2 regions of the Streptomyces sp. NPDC006372 genome follow, and region 2 is predicted to be linked to the other one. Evidence: riboswitches for the same ligand, from Rfam matches in the RefSeq annotation. Region 2 holds a riboswitch; the other holds the start of a gene.

Region 1 (4,184 bases), on a different contig from region 2:
TACGGTGCGGCCGAGTCAGTACCGCGCGGCCGTCCCGAGGTACTTCTCGGCGAAGGCGGCGGCCGCCACCGGCGATGAGAACAGACGGCGCAGCCGGGCGAGCGACGTGCCCGCGCGGAACGGGTCGCCCGACGCCGCACCGTGGAACACCTCGGACAGCCACTGCGAGAACTCCTGGTAGTCCCACACCCGGCGCAGGCACGCCTGCGCATAGCCGCCGAGGCCGCTGTCGTCCCCGCCCGTGAGGCGGGCCACCAGGGCGTCGCCGAGCAGGAAGGCGTCGTGCAGGGCCAGGTTCATCCCCTTGGCGGCGATGGGCGCGACCAGATGGGCCGCGTCACCGGCCAGGTACAGCCGGCCGTGCACCATCGGCTCGACCACGTAGTCGTGCATGTCCAGCACGCGCTTCTCGATCAGCCGGCCCTCCGCCAGCGGCGGCACACCGGTCGCTCCGAGTCGCTCCTGGAGCTCGGCCCAGACGCGCTCGTGCGGCCAGTTCTCCGGGTCGTCGCCCGGCGGGCACTGAAGGTAGTAGCGGGTCACCTCCGGGCTGCGCGGCATCTGCCCGGCGAACCCGTTGGCGTGGCAGCCGAACAGCACGCAGTCGGCGGACGGCGGTGCCTCGGCGAGCAGGGCCAGCCAGCCGATCCCGTAGTCGTGCCGTGCGACACGGATCCGCTCCGGCGGCAGCGAGGCCCGGGTCACCCCACGGGCCCCGTCGCAGCCCGCCACGAAGTCGCAGTGCACGACCTGCCGTTCACCCGACTCCGGGCAGGTGTACGACACCGAGGGCCGGTCGCTGTCGATGTCGTGCACGCGCACGTCCCGGACCCCGAACCGGACCTGCCCGTCCCGCACGTCGGCGTACTCACGCACCAGGTCGGTCACCAGCAACGGCTGCGGGTAGACGAAGTGATGACTGCCCGTCAACTCGCCGAAGGGAAACCGGAACCGCTCGTTCTCGAACCGGAACTCGCACGCGGTGTGCAGCTCCGCGCGGTCCAGCAGGTTCCGGGCCAGGCCCCGCTTCTCCAGGCCGCGCACGGCCCACTCCTCGATGACACCGGCCCGGGGCCGCTGTTCGACGAACTCCCGGGTCTCGGTCTCCAGCACCAGGCAGTCCACCGAAGCGGCCCGCAGGATGTTGCCGACGGTCAGACCGGCGGGCCCCGCACCCACGACAACGACGGGGAAACATTGCGGGGCACCGGAGTTCGGAGGTGGGGAGGCGTGGATCATGCGCTCATTATGGAGGCACGCCCCGCACGCCACCCGGGGCGGTGGGCCGGCGCCCCGGGGACGGCCACGGTCACCCGAGTCGCGGGATCTCGATCGCCGGGCAGCGGTCCATCACCATCTCCAGGCCCGCCGCGCGGGTCCGGTCGTACGCCTCCGCGTCGACGACACCGAGCTGGAACCACACCGCCCGCGCGCCCTTGGCGACCGCCTCGTCCGCGACCGCACCGGCGAGGTCGCTGTTCACGAACACGTCCACGACGTCCACGTCGAAGGGGATGTCCGCGAGACTCGCGTACCCCCGCTCGCCGTGCACCGTCTCCGCCTTGGGGTGCACGGGCACGACCCGCTTGCCGAACCGCTGGAGCACGGCGGCGACGCCGTACGCCGCGCGTGCCTGGTTCGAGGACAGGCCCACCACGGCCCAGGTGTCGCCGAGATCGGTGAGGATCCTGCGGACCGTTGCCTCGTCGCCGTACATCGGCGGCCTCCTGAGAACGTCACGTATGAGCTGCTCTGTCGGCACAACGACCCAGGGGTGCCGGTGATTCCCCGGCACCCCCGTGATAGCTTGCCGAGGCCAGTCGAACCCATGTACGTGGGTCAGGGAATCCGGTGCGAATCCGGAACTGACGCGCAGCGGTGAGGGGGACGGGCGGGGCCTCGGCCACTGGACGGCGTGCGAGTCGTCCGGGAAGGCGTTCCGCACCGGGTGAACCCGAGTCCGAAGACCTGCTGGCGGCCCCCGCGGCCGCACGCGGCGGGGGAGCACCGTACGACCGGGCTCCGCGATCGGGCCCTCGACGACTGAGGACTGGTTCCGTGCCCCTCGCCCGACCTGCCCGTGCCGCCGTCCTGCTCGCGGCGGGCTCCCTCCTCCTGACCGGCTGCGGCGACGCGAAGCCGACCACCGAGAAGGCCGCCGTCACCCTCGGCAACTGCGGCCACGAGGTCCGCGTCCCGGCCGCGCCCGAGCATGCCGTCTCCCTCAACCAGGGCACCACCGAGATCATGCTCTCCCTCGGCCTCGCCGACCGCATGGCGGGCACGGCCACCTGGACCGACCCGGTGATGAAGGGCCTGGCGAAGGCGAACGCGAAGGTGCCGCGCATCGCCGACGACAACCCGTCGTTCGAACGGGTGCTGGACGCCGATCCCGACTTCGTCGCCGCGTCCTTCGTCTCCACCCTCGGCAAGGGCGGCGTCGCCACCCGTGAGCAGTTCGAGAAGCTCGGCGTGCCCACCTACGTCTCCCCGTCCGACTGCGCCGGGAAGGACAACTCGGCCGGCGGCGACGGCGCGCGCGGCAAGGCGCTGGGCATCGACACGATCTACCGCGAAGTACGGGACCTGGCGACCGTGTTCGGGGTGAGAGAACGCGGCGACGAACTCGTGGCCTCCCTCCAGCGGCGGATGCGGAAGGCCACCCAGGGCGTCGACGCCTCCGGCGTCACCCTCCTGTACTGGTTCGCCAACTCCGAGTCGCCCTACATGGCGGGCTGCTGCGGAGCCCCCGGCATCATCACCCGTGCCCTCGGTGCGAAGAACGTCTTCGACGACACGCACGAGGAGTGGCCGCAGATCAACTGGGAGACGGTCGCCGACCGCGATCCGGACGTCCTCGTCATCGGCGACCTCACGCGCAAGTCGCAGACCGCGGAGTCGGCCGCGAAGAAGATCGCCTTCCTGGAGTCCAACCCCGTCACCAGGAACATGGACGCGGTCCGGCACAAGCGGTACGTGCTGCTCAGCGGGCAGGCCATGAACCCGGCCATCCGCACGGTCGAGGGCGTGGAACAGGTCTCCGCCGGACTGCGTGAGTTCGGGCTCGTGAAGTGACCGTTCGCGCACTGTCCCTCGGCGCCGGCGGGATCTTCCTGCTGGCCGTCTCCCTGGCCCTGGCGATCACCGTCGGCCCGGCCGACATCCGGGTCGCCGACGTGTGGTCCGTGGTCGCCGCCCACCTGGGGCTCGGCGGCTCCGACCTGACACCGATCCGGGACGGCATCGTCTGGCAACTGCGGCTGCCGCGCACCCTGCTCGCGGCCGTGTGCGGCGCGGGGCTGGCCGTGTGCGGGGCGGTGATGCAGTCGCTGCTGCGCAACCCGCTGGCCGACCCGTTCGTGCTCGGCGTGTCCTCGGGCGCCTCCACCGGCGCGGTCCTGGTCGTCGTCCTGGGCGTGGGCGGCGGTGCCGTCTCGCTGTCCGCGGGCGCGTTCCTCGGCGCCCTGGTCTCCTTCGCGCTGGTGCTGCTGCTCAGCCACTCCCTGGGCGGCACCACCGACCGGGTCGTCCTGGCGGGTGTCGCCGCCATGCAGCTCTTCTCCGCGCTCACCTCCTTCGTCGTGCTGACCTCCGCCGACGCCGAGACGACCCGCGGGGTGCTGTTCTGGCTGCTCGGATCGCTCAGCGGCGCGGGCTGGACCGACGTGTGGCTGTGCCTGGCCGTGCTGGCCGTGACGCTGGTGGTGTGCCTGTCCTACGCCCGTACCCTCGACGCCTTCGCCTTCGGGCAGGACGCGGCGGCCGCCCTCGGGGTGTCCGTGGCCCGCACCCGGCTGGTCCTGCTGTGCGTCACGGCCCTGCTCACGGCCGCGCTGGTCAGCTCGGCGGGGGCGATCGGCTTCGTCGGACTGGTCCTGCCGCACGCCGCCCGCGCCCTGGCCGGCCCCGGCCACGCGCGGCTGCTCCCGGTCACCGCCCTCGCCGGCGCGGTGTTCCTGGTGTGGGTGGACACCCTGGCCCGCACGGCCCTCGATCCGCAGGAGGTACCGGTGGGAGTCGTGACGTCGCTGATCGGGGTGCCGGCGTTCGTGGCGGTGCTCTACCGGACGCGGAGGGTGCGATGAGCGACACGGTCCAGCGGGCCTCCTCGACGACCGGGCTCCGGGCCGACCGGGTCAGCCGTCGCGCCGACGGGCGCCTCATCCTCGACGGCGTCGTCCTCG
Region 2 (4,184 bases):
TGCGCCCCTCCCAGTTCATCTTCCGTTCACTCGGGTTACCTACGTTCGTCCGGCCAACGACCTCGAACGATTGCCTGGGTAAATGGAAAGCTTCTCGCTGATCCTCGCGATTGTGGTGGTAACCGCACTCGCGTTCGATTTCACGAACGGTTTCCACGACACCGCGAACGCGATGGCCACGACCATTTCCACGGGCGCCATGAGACCGAAGGTCGCGGTGGCCATGTCCGCGGTCCTGAACCTGGTCGGCGCCTTCCTGTCCGTCGAAGTCGCCAACACGATCTCCAAAGGCCTCGTCGACGAGGCCGGTATCCGTCCCGAGGTCATCTTCGCCGCCCTGGTCGGCGCGATCCTCTGGAACCTGCTGACCTGGCTGGTCGGTCTGCCGTCCAGCTCCTCGCACGCCCTGATGGGCGGCCTGATCGGCGCCACGATCGCCTCGGCGGGCGTCGGAGCGGTGCACGGTGACGTCCTGGTCACCAAGGTGCTGATCCCGGCGATCGCCGCGCCGCTGGTCGCGGGCATCGCGGCGATGTTCGCCACCCGGCTGACGTACTCCCTCGGGAAGAAGGCCGACGGCAAGGCGTCCAAGAAGGGCTACCGGGCCGGCCAGATCGCCTCGGCGGGCCTGGTCTCCCTGGCCCACGGCACCAACGACGCCCAGAAGACGATGGGTGTCATCACCCTCGCCCTGGTCGCCGGCGGCGCCGTCGCCCCCGACTCCGACCCGCCCATGTGGGTCATCCTCTCGGCGGGTCTCGCCATCGCGCTCGGCACCTACCTCGGTGGCTGGCGCATCATCCGCACCATGGGCAAGGGCCTGACCGACCTCCAGCCGCAGCAGGGCTTCGCCGCCCAGACCAGCGCGGCGACGGTCATCCTGGCCTCCTCCCACCTCGGCTTCTCCCTCTCCACCACCCACTCCGTGTCCGGCTCGGTGATGGGCGCGGGCCTCGGCCGCAAGGGCGGTGTCGTCCGCTGGTCGACGGCGACGCGGATGTTCGTCGCCTGGGCTCTGACCCTGCCGGCGGCAGCCCTGGTGGGCGCGCTCGCCGAGTACGTCACCGGCTTCGGCGACTGGGGCACGGCGGTGGTGGCCGTCTTCCTCGTCGCCTCCAGCGCGGTGATCTGGAAGCTGTCCCGGCGTGAGGTCATCGACCACACCAACGTCATCGACCCCGAGGAGACGGAGCCGGCCGGTGTGGTGACCACGGCGATGGCCGCGGTGACGCCGCCGCCGGCGGGCGGCACGGCCTCGGAGGAGCCGCTGCCCACGTTCCCGGCCCAGGCGGAGGCCGAACGGGAACCCGCCGCCCCGACCACCACGTCCACCCCGGTCTGACCCCGCCCACGCGGTTACAAGGAGAACCTCTGCCATGAAGATCGACTGGGCGGCCCTCGGCTCCGTCTTCGGTGTCAGCCTCGTGGTCACCGTGGCCCTGGTGGGCCTGTTCACCCTGGGCATCACCGGCCTGTCCCGCCACGAGCGGGCGGCCGCGCAGGGCGGTTCGGCGGGACTCGCGGTGACGGGCGCGTACGCGTGCTTCGCGGCGTGCGCGGCGGCCGTGGGGTACGGGATCTATCTGATCGTGGCCTGACCACGACTGTTCGCCGCCGGGCGGCACGGGGCTTCGGTCCTGTGCCGCCCGGTCGGCGTGTGGGGGGCGACCCGGCGTCGTACCGCACCAACCCGGTGTGGGGTTCTGCACACTCTCCCCGCGCAGGTCAACGGCAAGTTGACGGCCGTTCGCGACCGTGGTGGACTGCCGGGGCCAATACGGCGGCAGGAGAGGAAGCCGGTGGAAGTCCGGCGCGGTCCCGCCACTGTCACCGGGGTGGTGAACCCCGGGAGCCAGGAACTCTCACCGCCGGTCTCGTCGAACCAGGGCGTGGACACCCTGAGTGAGGACATATCGCCATGCGCGGCTGCCGATCGAGGTCGATCACCCCGCCCCTGACCGCTCCTGTGGCCGGCTGAGCCCATGGGTGCCGGTCGCGTTTTCGCGTACGGCGCCGCCGCCGGTCTGATCGGTGACCTGCTGCTCGGCGATCCTCGCCGGGGGCATCCGGTTGCCGTGTTCGGGCGGGCCGCGGGCGCCGTGGAGCGGGTGTTGTGGCGGGACCACCGGGGGTGGGGCACGCTGCACGCCGCCGTGTGCGCGGGCGGTGCCGTCGCGCTCGGGGCCGTCGCCGCACGTGCCGTCCGTCCCTCCTCCGCCGCCTCCGTCGCGCTGACCGGTGCCGCCACCTGGGCCGTGGTCGGGGGGACTTCGCTCGCGCGGGAGGCGCAGGCCGTCGGGCGGGCCCTGGAGGCGGGGGACGTCGAAGCGGCCCGTGCGCGGCTTCCGCACCTGTGCGGCCGGGACCCGCAGGCGCTCGACGCCGCCGGGATCGCCCGCGCCGTGGTCGAGTCCGTCGCCGAGAACACCTCCGACGCGGTCGTGGGGGCGCTCGTGTGGGGAGCCGTCGGTGGCGTGCCGGGGCTGCTCGGGTTCCGTGCCGTCAACACCCTGGACGCCATGGTCGGGCACAAGTCCGCCCGGTACCGGCGGTACGGGTGGGCCTCCGCCCGGCTGGACGACCTCGCGGGGTGGCCGGGGGCCCGGCTCACCGCCGTGCTCGCGGCGCTGGCCGGACCGGATCCGCGCGGGGCCGTACGCGCCTGGCGGGCGGACGCGGCGCAGCATCCGAGTCCCAACGCCGGTCCCGTGGAGGCCTCTTTCGCCGGGGCGCTCGGGGTGCGGCTGGGCGGGACGCTCTCGTACGGCGGGCGGGTGGAGCACCGGCCCGTGCTGAACACAAAAGGGCGTGCCGTCGTCACGGACGACGTCGCGCGGGCGGTGCGGCTGTCGCGGCGCGTCACCTGGCTCGCGCTAGGGGTGTGCGCCGGCGCGCGGTTGCTGAAGAGGGGGCAGTGAGTATGAGCGGTGGGCTTCTTGTCGCCGGTACGACCTCCGACGCGGGCAAGAGCGTCGTCACGGCCGGGATCTGCCGGTGGCTGGTCCGGCAGGGCGTGAAGGTCGCGCCCTTCAAGGCGCAGAACATGTCCCTCAACTCCTTCGTGACGAAGGAGGGCGCCGAGATCGGGCGGGCGCAGGCCATGCAGGCACAGGCCTGCCGCGTCGAGCCGACCGCGCTGATGAACCCCGTGCTGCTCAAGCCCGGTGGCGAGCGGAGCAGCCAGGTCGTGCTGATGGGCAAGCCGGTGGGCGAGTTGAGCGCGCGCGGCTACCACGGCGGACGTCAGCAGAAACTGCTCGGGACCGTTCTCGACTGTCTCGCCGAGTTGCGGGGCACGTATGACGCGGTGATCTGTGAGGGGGCCGGTTCTCCCGCCGAGATCAATCTGCGGCGGACGGACATCGTCAACATGGGGATCGCGCGGGGCGCGCGGCTGCCCGTGCTCGTCGTCGGCGACATCGACCGGGGCGGTGTCTTCGCCTCGTTCTTCGGGACCGTCGCCCTGCTCTCGCCCGAGGACCAGGAGCTCGTCGCCGGGTTCCTCGTCAACAAGTTCCGCGGGGACGTGAGTCTGCTGGAGCCCGGTCTGGACATGCTGCACGGTCTCACCGGACGGCACACCTACGGCGTCCTGCCCTTCCGGCACGGGCTCGGCATCGACGAGGAGGACGGGCTTCGCGTCTCCCTGCGCGGGACGGTGCGCGAGTCGGCCGTCGCCCCGCCCGTCGGGGAGGACGTCCTGCGGATCGCGGTGTGCGCCGTCCCCCTCATGTCCAACTTCACCGACGTGGACGCCCTGGCCGCCGAACCGGGTGTGGTGGTGCGGTTCGTGGACCGGCCGGAGGAGCTCGCCGACGCCGATCTCGTCGTCGTCCCGGGCACCCGGGGAACGGTCCGCGCGCTGGAATGGCTGCGTGAGCGGGGGCTCGCCGAGGCGCTGCGGCGCAGGGTCGCCGAGGGGCGGCCCGTCCTCGGCATCTGCGGCGGCTTCCAGGTGCTCGGTGAGCACATCGAGGACGAGGTCGAGAGCCGGAAAGGGAGCGTGGACGGGCTCGGTGTCCTTCCCGTCCGCGTGCGGTTCGCCCCGGAGAAGACCCTCACCCGGCCGGTCGGGGAGGCCCTCGGCGAGCGCGTCGAGGGGTACGAGATCCATCACGGGATCGCCACCGTGGAAGGGGGCGAACCCTTCCTGGACGGCTGCCGGGTCGGCCAGACCTGGGGTA

Evidence for each region. A riboswitch is a leader RNA that binds a small molecule or an ion and turns the genes downstream of it on or off. The one in region 2 is predicted to bind cobalamin.
Region 1: it holds a riboswitch for cobalamin, as region 2 does, so the genes downstream of both, ABZ016_RS30390 (ABC transporter substrate-binding protein) here and ABZ016_RS34110 (cobalamin biosynthesis protein) in region 2, are expected to answer to the same signal.

What each region holds. Positions count from the first base shown of each region.
Region 1 covers NZ_JBEXQJ010000026.1:49,663-53,846, reverse strand. The annotation lists gene ABZ016_RS30400 (4-hydroxybenzoate 3-monooxygenase) at 16-1,239, opposite strand; gene ABZ016_RS30395 (CoA-binding protein) at 1,310-1,717, opposite strand; cobalamin riboswitch at 1,801-1,991, shown strand; gene ABZ016_RS30390 (ABC transporter substrate-binding protein) at 2,059-3,075, shown strand; gene ABZ016_RS30385 (iron chelate uptake ABC transporter family permease subunit) at 3,072-4,085, shown strand; gene ABZ016_RS30380 (ABC transporter ATP-binding protein) at 4,082-4,184, shown strand, end outside.
Region 2 covers NZ_JBEXQJ010000033.1:43,473-47,656, reverse strand. The annotation lists gene ABZ016_RS34120 (inorganic phosphate transporter) at 83-1,342, shown strand; gene ABZ016_RS34115 (hypothetical protein) at 1,377-1,598, shown strand; cobalamin riboswitch at 1,751-1,884, shown strand; gene ABZ016_RS34110 (cobalamin biosynthesis protein) at 1,983-2,918, shown strand; gene ABZ016_RS34105 (cobyric acid synthase) at 2,921-4,184, shown strand, end outside.